Aliamphritea ceti: one gene and its partner. The protein of the gene in region 2 interacts with the protein of the main gene of each other region in a pairwise test. Links are inferred from orthologs where the notes say so. Each region holds a gene or a part of one and is shown on either strand. Other genes may lie near its edges.

The links. The genes of interacting proteins can lie anywhere in the genome.
Region 1: the proteins of OCU49_RS06145 (region 2) and OCU49_RS05555 interact in binary tests that used the Escherichia coli proteins (3 or more experiments, as listed by UniProt). The link is inferred for Aliamphritea ceti from one-to-one orthologs.

The regions. Positions count from the first base shown.
Region 1 is NZ_AP025282.1:1,212,851-1,218,132, reverse strand. What follows is about bases 848-3,801. They hold OCU49_RS05555 (RodZ domain-containing protein), read right to left. Parts: upstream 2,891-3,801; coding sequence 1,805-2,890; downstream 848-1,804. Other genes in these bases: rlmN (dual-specificity RNA methyltransferase RlmN), read right to left, coding at 3,669-3,801; pilW (type IV pilus biogenesis/stability protein PilW), read right to left, coding at 2,887-3,648; hisS (histidine--tRNA ligase), read right to left, coding at 848-1,781. Outside these bases: OCU49_RS05565 (YfgM family protein), read right to left, coding at 1-478; more of hisS, read right to left, coding at 516-847; more of rlmN, read right to left, coding at 3,802-4,808; ndk (nucleoside-diphosphate kinase), read right to left, coding at 4,867-5,274.
Region 2 is NZ_AP025282.1:1,343,037-1,347,414, reverse strand. What follows is about bases 1-2,760. They hold OCU49_RS06145 (rod shape-determining protein), read right to left. Parts: upstream 2,023-2,760; coding sequence 979-2,022; downstream 1-978. Other genes in these bases: gatC (Asp-tRNA(Asn)/Glu-tRNA(Gln) amidotransferase subunit GatC), read left to right, coding at 2,455-2,742; mreC (rod shape-determining protein MreC), read right to left, coding at 16-903; mreD (rod shape-determining protein MreD), read right to left, coding at 1-13. Also shown: Asp-tRNA(Asn)/Glu-tRNA(Gln) amidotransferase subunit GatA, read left to right, coding at 2,840-4,294. UniProt on the Escherichia coli protein: Forms membrane-associated dynamic filaments that are essential for cell shape determination. Acts by regulating cell wall synthesis and cell elongation, and thus cell shape.

The DNA of each region.
Region 1 (5,282 bases), 130 kb from region 2 along the record:
CGTTCAATAAACTAATAGCTTCAGAAACATCACCTTTGGAAGCCATTACGCGCGCTTTACGCATAGTCGTCACAACAGTCATGACGGGATCTTCAGACTGCGTCAATACCCAGTCAAACTCGGCAATGGCAGCATCTTTATCACCAGCATCCAACAATAAACGGGCATTCAGCAATGCGCCAAAGCGAGCGTAAGCTGTACCATCAAAATCAGCCTTAAGATTACTGGCAAGGTGAGTAGCCGTAGCTTTTTGCTCTTCAGTCGCCTGAGGAACACTTGCCAATGCAACGGCCTGAATCAGGTTCTGATATAACGCGGCGGCAGTTTCAGCTTCAACCTGCTGATTATTCTGCCAACCTTTCCACGCGAAGATAATCGCACCAGCAAGCGCAATACCAAGTAGCATTGACTTACCGTTTTCCTGCCACCACTTCTTTAACGCTTCAACCTGTTCTTCTTCTGTGCGCAACTCTGCCACAACATACTCCCATGCTTTCTAAACGCTAATAACTAAATTATGCCTGCTGTTGCTGCAATAACGCAGCGATATCCGACTCAGCAACATCATAGGTCGGCTCGGAGTTATACCACAGGTTTGCTGTCAGTAAACCTGCTTCATCCTGACGCGCAAGAACCACCCAGGCAGCTCCTGTTTGACGCGCTTTACTGGCAATGTTTTTCAAACCGCTACAGTGCAACTGAATCCGCAACCCAGGCACTGCATCACGCAGCTGATCAGCTAATACGACCAAACGGGACTGCATGCCTTTTTGCTCAGCGGCTAAATACACATCGAACGGCTGACGCAGTGAACTAGGAATAACTTCAAGAGTCTCCAACAACAAAATAAGACGCTCAACACCCATGGCAAATCCAACACCAGGTGTCGCACGACCACCTAACTGCTGAACCAAGCCATCATAACGTCCGCCAGCACAAACCGTACCCTGAGCACCGAGCTTATCAGTCACCCATTCAAAAACAGTTTTACAGTAGTAATCCAGACCGCGAACCAAACGCGGATTAATTTCATACTTAATGCCAGCAGCATCCAATGCTTCACATAAATCCGCGAAGTGAGACTTGGAGTCATCGTCAAGGTAATCGTTCAATACAGGTGCTTTATCCAGCAAAGCCTGTGTTTTCGCATCTTTACTGTCGAGGATACGCAGCGGGTTAGACTCAAGCCGACGACGACTGTCTTCATCTAACTCTTCTTTATGTGCTTCAAGGTAAGTAACCAGATCAGCACGAAATACTGCTCTTGCTTCATTGCTACCCAGCGAATTCAGCTGCAAGGTAACCGCATCCAGAATGCCTAATTGCTTCCACAGACGCGCACTCAGCATAATCACTTCAGCATCAATATCCGCACTGGCCATACCAAAGGTTTCTACGCCAATCTGATGAAACTGGCGATAACGTCCTTTTTGTGGCTTCTCATAACGGAACATCGGCCCCTGGTACCACAAACGCTGTGTCTGATTGAACAGCAAGCCATGCTCTTCACCAGCACGGACACAACTGGCTGTACCTTCAGGACGCAGCGTCAGGCTTTCACCGTTGCGATCCTCAAAGGTATACATTTCTTTTTCGACAATGTCTGTCACTTCACCAATAGAGCGCTTAAACAAATCAGTCTGCTCAACAATTGGCATACGGATTTCACTGTATCCATAACTGGCCAGAACATTTTTTACAGTAGATTCGAGAAATTGCCAGACGGGCGTCTGCTCCGGCAGAATGTCGTTCATTCCGCGGATGGCTTTAATTTTTGCCAATTTAACTAGTCCTAACAGATAACTTATTCACTTGCTGGCAAATTAAGCTTTGCCACATCTAAACGGGTATAACTACTCAGATCTACATCTTTACCATTAAAACTAATAGTATCAACAGCAGAAACTTTACCAATCTGAATTTTTAACGGGCCTGGGCCTGACACATCCAAACGACTACCTGCCGGCTTGATGCGCATAGCTAATACCTGACCATTCACATCTTTAACACTGATCCAGCAATCATCAGCGAAATCGATTAATAACCGCCCTACCCCAGATACACCTGCTGCTGAAACAGCTTCATTCTGAGTATCAGCAGTCTCCGCAGGCTTATCCACCTGAGCGGTCGCAAGCTCAACATTAGTCTGCGTGGTGATGGTCGTATCCGGCTCAGTATTTACGGTTACGTCAGCCTGCTCGACTGTAGATTCAGCAGCAACAGCTGTTTCCGCTGCAACATCCCGAACAGATTCTGCTGCTTGCTCAAGTACAGCCTCAGCATTCGCTAATACTTCATCAGCCTGATCTGTAACCGGCACATTGACAGGCTCAACTGCTATCGGAGGAAAACTATCTACTTCCGGTGCAGCTTCGATATTTAACTGCAGCGAATTATCACCTTCTGCTGGCATTTCCTGAACAGCCTCACCAGCAGGCCATAGGTCAGACAATAATTCAGGATTACTTTGTGTTTTCCACCACCAGACAGATACACCGATCAGCGCCAGCAAAATAACCCAGGTAAAAATTCTTACCGCAAAGTCACCAGACTTCGCTTGCTGATCAACTTTACCAATCGCTCTGATTGGTCGACGACGTTGCTTTCCGCCCGGCGTAGTCAGCTCATCAAAAATAGCCAGATAACGATCTGCATCTAAGCCTAATAACTTGGCATAGCTCTGAATATAACCTCGCGCAAAGACCATACTGGGAAGCTGTTCAAACTCTGCTGTTTCCAATGCCTGTATATATCGCAACGACAAACGCAGCTCCTGAGCCACATCATCCTGAGAACGGCCACTAACTTCCCGCGCCTGGATCAGCTCATCAACAGGAAAAACAAGCTCATGCAGTTCCGCTTCGCCATTTTGTGATTCTTTTCTACTCACCGAGATGACTCCTTATACTCACGGTATTCTTGCGAATCTGGGAATAAATTCTTAAGAATCAAACCATAAGTTGCCGCACTAATCGAATTATTTTTGATTCTGGAGATACGAATGCCTAACCAAAGACTCTTTGCGTAATGTTCGACCTGACGGTTATCAACCAACTCACCGAAGCGATCAAAATACACAATCGCCTCATCAGTCTGCTGTTCAGTTAACAAAGTTTCAGCCAGTTCGATTAACGCCACAGGTCGGTTGGGATTCAATGTCAGACTACGCTTAAAAGCATTCTCAGCTGCAGGATAACGCTTAAGGTTCTGATAACAGCGCCCTAAGTTTTCAAATGCCTGCGCACGTTGCGCATAAAAAGGATCTTCTGTTGCTCTGCCAAGCTCTTTACAGGCTTGCTCATAACGCTCCTGACTAAACAGGAAAGCTCCGTAATTATTGTGCACAACTGCATTATCGGGAGCGATAGACACAGCTTTTTCGAAATACGACTCCGCAAGACTCGCTTCCTGTTCCATTTGGAAAACCATAGCCAGCCCATTATAAGCCAGCTCAGCATTTGGATTTATCTGGGAAGCGCGGTGGAATGCTTGCTTTGCACTAGCATTATCGCCATCACGAAGATACTGAATGCCTAACTGTGTATAAGCCTCAGCAGCACTGTCATTCAGGTTTTCAGACGTCTGTGGAGTATTACCCGCGCAAGCTGCGAGCAGTACTGAAAACAGAACAACTAAACAGCTTTTCAATCGCGTGTCTCCTGACAAACTTAATGTTTAACTGGCTGCTGTACCTGTACCGCATCAGCAGGCGTTAATGGAATGTATTTCTCGCTGCGTCGGGTACGGTCCATAACCTGACCAACCAACTGTCCACAGGCAGCGTCAACATCATCACCACGGGTACGTCGCACTGTCGTGATAATACCGGCTTTCACAACTATCATTTTGAATGCCTGAATAGCATCTTCAGAAGGTCGCATATAATCCGAATTAGGAAAAGGATTAAAAGGTATCAAATTTAGCTTACAAGGCAAGCGTTTCAATACTTTAACTAACTCACGGGCATGTAACGGCTGATCATTTACCCCTTCTATCAAGGTATATTCAACCGTAACTACACGTTTATCGTTGAGGCTATCCATATAGCGGTTGCAGGCCGCAACCAACTCATCAATCGGATATTTCTTATTAATTGGCACAAGTTCATCACGCAGTGCGTTATTACCAGCATGCAGTGAGATAGCCAGAGATACATCAGTTACTTCACGAAGCTTATCGAGCGCAGGAACCACACCTGAAGTACTCAGGGTCACACGTCGCTTTGACAGGCCATAAGCATTGTCGTCCATCATTAAGTGAATAGCATCGACAACGTTTTCGAAATTCATCAGTGGTTCGCCCATCCCCATGAATACCACGTTAGTAACACGGCGGTCACCAGACGGATCAAAAGGACCAAAGGAACGAATTGCCACACGTACCTGCCCAATAATTTCGGCGGCACTCATATTGCGGTTAAATCCCTGCTTGCCTGTCGAACAAAAGCTGCAATCAAGGGAACAACCTATTTGCGATGACACACATAAAGTCGCACGGCCATTTTCCGGAATTAACACCGCTTCTACACAGGAGCCGCCTTCCAGCTTAATGACCCACTTACGGGTACCATCTTTTGAAATATTCTGAACTAATACTTCTGGCTCACGGATTTCTGCCACTGCTGACAGCTTTTCCCGTAAAGCCTTGCTGATGTTAGTCATCTCAGCGAAGTCGCTGACACCAAACTGATGGATCCACTTCAATACCTGGGTAGCACGGAACGGCTTCTCGCCAATGCTATGAAAATATTCAGCCAGCTTTTGTGGCGAATGTCCCAGTAAATTAACTTTTTCTGTGGCTTCAGTCATATCTCACCTAACATCTTAAAACAGTGGGCCGAAACACAATGTTCCGGCCCAACAGGAATTACTTACCGAAGAAGTAAGCAATTTCACGCTCAGCAGAAGCCAGAGCGTCAGAACCGTGTACAGCATTCGCATCGATAGACTCAGCGAAATCGCGACGGATAGTACCTTCCGCAGCTTCCTGTGGGTTAGTTGCACCCATCAGCTCGCGGTTCAGTGCAACAGCATTTTCACCTTCCAGAACCTGTACAACAACAGGACCAGAAGTCATGAAAGCAACCAGATCACCGAAGAATGGGCGTTCTTTATGCTCTGCGTAGAAACCTTCAGCTTCAGCTTGAGACAAAGATTTCATCTGCATTTCAACCACTTTCAGACCAGCTTCTTCAAAACGAGAAACGATCTTACCAACAACGTTTTTAGCAACTGCGTCGGGCTTAATGATTGAAAAAGTACGTTCGATAGCCATTTGCTATA
Region 2 (4,378 bases):
CATTCTGACTCACGGTCAGGACTCCGGCTGACTGGAGTCAGCACCAGCATCTTTAATCACAGGTGTTTCTGCTAACGGTAATGGCTCAGGCTGCTGCTCTGATAAATCGACCAAAAGGATATGCCGACTCTTATTCAGACGCGCAGTAGGCTTAGCTTTAACTGTCGCAAAAGTCTGCCCCGGGTCACGTTTCACACTGGTAATACGAGCCACAGGATAACCCCGTGGAAAACGTCCACCTAAACCGGAAGACACTAACAAATCACCTTCCCGAACGTCTGCAGTATCCGGCACATGCCCCAATTCAAGCTCATCAACAGAGCCGTTCCCCAAAGCAATAGAACGAAAACCGTTGCGGTTTACTTCAACAGGAATCGCATGTCGGGAATCCGTAATCAACATTGCACGGCTGGTATAGTGCGACAACTCAATGATCTGCCCCATAATCCCACCAGCGTCCAAAACCGCCTGACCAATATACACGTTGTCTTCAAAACCTTTATTCAGCACCACCTGATGCTGAAATGGATCAGGATTAATACCGATAAGCTCGGTAAGAGCAACGTCATCCGCCAGACGCTGACTACCATTTAGCAGTTCACGTAAGCGCACATTCTCTGCAGTGAGCGCAGAAACCTGAAGTACCTTCCGCTTAAGCAATAAAGCTTCCTGCCGCAACTGACGGTTTTCTTCAATCAGCTGAGTACGGGTAATCAGAACATCACTAAGCTCATCCGCTACCTGTGCCGGCGTATCCACCAACCATTGTAACGGCGTTATCGCCAAAGAAAGATAGGCACGCGTCTGGTTCATCTTGGCCCATTTCAGATCAAGAACCACCAGCGCAGTTGCGAGGACTAATAAAATAACAAAGCGGGCCCTTAAGGACCCGCTTCTAAAGATACTGCTAATGCCGCACCTCCTGAATTACATCAGGCAGACAGGCACTTTCCCTGTAGCACGTTTTCAACATAGAGATTATTCGTACGTCAGTAACTCAAAGGCATGTTTGTCCAGCAACTCCAGTGCACGCCCGCCACCACGAGCCACACAGGTCAGCGGATCTTCTGCAACGATTACCGGCAAGCCGGTTTCTTCACTAATCAGCTTATCCAGATTACGTAGCAAGGCACCGCCACCGGTCAACACAATACCGCGTTCCGCTATATCTGATGCCAATTCTGGCGGACACTGTTCAAGCGCACTTTTAACTGACTGAACAATAGCAGACAGAGGCTCTTGCAGCGCCTCCATAATTTCATTGCTATTCAGTGTGAAGCTACGTGGAATACCTTCAGCCAGGTTACGTCCGCGAACATCAATCTCACGGGTTTCAGCAGCAGGATAAGCACTGCCAATTTCCTGTTTGATACGTTCAGCAGTTGCATCACCGATCAGGCTGCCGTAGTTACGACGAATATACGTAACGATACCTTCATCAAACCGGTCACCACCTACACGAACCGATTCTGCATAAACAATACCGTTCAGAGAAATAATCGCGATCTCGGTTGTACCACCACCGATGTCCACAACCATTGAACCGTTTGCCTCTTCAACAGGTAACCCTGCTCCGATAGCAGCAGCCATAGGCTCCTCAATCAGATAAACCTCGCGGGCACCGGCTCCCATTGCCGACTCTTTTATTGCACGTCGCTCTACCTGAGTAGACTGACATGGCACACATACCAAAACCCTTGGGCTCGGTGTCAGAAAGTTATTATCATGAACCTTACTGATGAAATGCTGCAGCATCTTCTCAGTAACATGAAAGTCAGCGATAACACCATCTTTCATCGGCCGGATAGCCGTGATATTTCCTGGCGTCCGTCCCAGCATGCGCTTGGCATCTGTACCAACAGCCGCAACAGCTTTCTGGGCGCCGTTACCGCTCTGACGAATCGCTACAACAGAAGGTTCATTGAGTACGATATCTTTATCGCGAACATAGATAAGGGTGTTTGCTGTCCCTAAATCGATAGATAGATCACTGGAAAAAATCCCGCGAATTTTTTTAAACATTGACTGTCCGCCTTACCTGAATATCTTACTCTAGCGGCGCAAAAAAAGACTGCGCTATGACTATGAAACCTGCGAAATAGTTTGAAGATTTACTCTAAAAATCAGAGGTGTTCCGGAGCTGTTCGCAGCTTCCTCTTAAAAATGTCCCACTGTAGCAATGGCGGGGATTTTGGGCAAGCAACAAATGTGTTAACGTAGCTCTTTATATTCAATAAGCTATAGATAATCTTACGAATACACAATGCGTCGCAGCCAAGCCTTCCGCTTCGTTGCTATTTACACTGCTGAAGACAACAGGAGAAGCATTGAGTTCAGGTTATTTATGCAATACTGAAATCAACGAAAACGGCATATTCTGTCCATGGATTTCATTCCAACAGTCAGGCAGAATTCCCGGGTTAACCTATCACTAAGTTTTATGAGTATCCAACCATGGCACTAGATCGCTCAGATGTGGAAAAAATTGCCCACCTGGCGCGCCTGCAAATCAATGAGCAGGACATCCCGGAATACACCACTACCCTTTCCAGCATCCTGGACTTAGTTAACCAGATGCAGGCTGTGGATACCGCCGATGTGACACCGATGTCACACCCTCTGGACGCAGTACAACGCCTGCGTACCGATGAAGTGAGCGAAACCAATCAGCGCGACCATTTACAAACCGTTGCGCCTGCTGTTGAAAACGGCCTGTTCCAGGTTCCGAAGGTTATTGAATAACCTCTGCTTAGCAATGATCGCCGGAAATACTTATTTAACCGCGCGTATTGAAACTAAGCCCGTTACCCGAATTTCGATTTAAGGATCACCCATTACCATGTTTGAAAAAACACTTGCCGAACTGGCACAGGGGTTAAACAGCGGCGACTTTAGCAGTGTCGAGCTGACCCAGGCTTACCTGGACCGCATTAAAGACCAGGACAGCAACTACAACAGCTATATTAGCGTAACTGATGAACAGGCTATCGAGCAGGCAAAAGCCGCCGATGCTCAGCGCGCTAAAGGTGAAGCAGGTGCATTTACCGGCTTACCAATCGCCCATAAAGATCTGTTTTGTACCGAAGGCGTTCGCACCAGTTGCGGCTCCAAGATGCTGGACAACTTCATCTCGCCATATAACGCTACTGTTGTCGAAAAGTTCAACCAGGCCGGCGCAGTTACTCTGGGCAAAACAAATATGGATGAGTTTGCGATGGGCTCATCGAACGAATCCAGTTTCTATGGCCCTTCCCGTAACCCATGGGATACCGACCGCGTACCAGGCGGCTCATCGGGCGGTTCAGCAGCAGCGGTAGCTGCTCGCCTGGCACCAGCTGCAACCGGCACTGACACCGGAGGCTCTATTCGCCAGCCAGCAGCGCTTACCGGCATTACCGGCATCAAACCAACTTACGGTCGGGTATCACGCTTCGGCATGGTTGCTTTCGCATCCTCACTGGATCAGGGCGGTCCAATGACGCGTACCGCGGAAGACGCCGCCATGATGCTGAATGTCATGGCCGGCTTTGACCCAAAAGATTCTACCAGCCTGGATAAAGCAGTTCCTGACTTTACGGCTGAACTGAGTCAGCCTCTTAAAGGCTTAAAAATCGGTCTGCCAAAAGAGTACTTTGCCGCCGGCATCGATACGGGTATCGCTGAACAGGTTCAGGCTGCAATCAAAGAATTCGAAGCTATGGGCGCTGAAATCAAAGAAATCAGCCTGCCTAATACACACCTCGCCATTCCGGCCTACTATATTGTTGCGCCAGCAGAGGCTTCTTCCAACTTATCCCGGTTTGACGGTGTACGCTACGGCCATCGCTGCGAAGATCCGGTCAATCTGGAAGATTTGTATAAGCGCAGCCGTGGCGAAGGCTTCGGCCCTGAAGTTCAGCGCCGCATCATGGTAGGCACATATGCTCTTTCTGAAGGTTTCTATGACGCTTATTACAAAAAAGCCCTGCAAATTCGCCGCCTGATACAACAGGATTTCGCTGCTGCACTGGCTGAAGTTGATGTAATCATGGGCCCGACAACACCCCACCCATCTTGGAAGCTGGGTGAAAAAAGTGCCGATCCTGTCGCCATGTACATGGAAGATATTTTTACTATCTCTCTGAACCTTGCAGGCCTGCCAGGCATGTCAGTACCTTGCGGCTTCAGTAACGGTTTACCGGTTGGCTTACAGATTATCGGTAACTATCTTGCAGAAAGCCGCCTACTTAATGTTGCACACATGTTCCAGCAAGCAACCGACTGGCACACAAAAGCACCGGAAGGACTTGCCTAATACGCAGGACATACCGATTTAATTTCCGCGTTTATACGCACCCTGAATACCTGAGTTCGAGACCACTCACTCAGGCATTCAAGC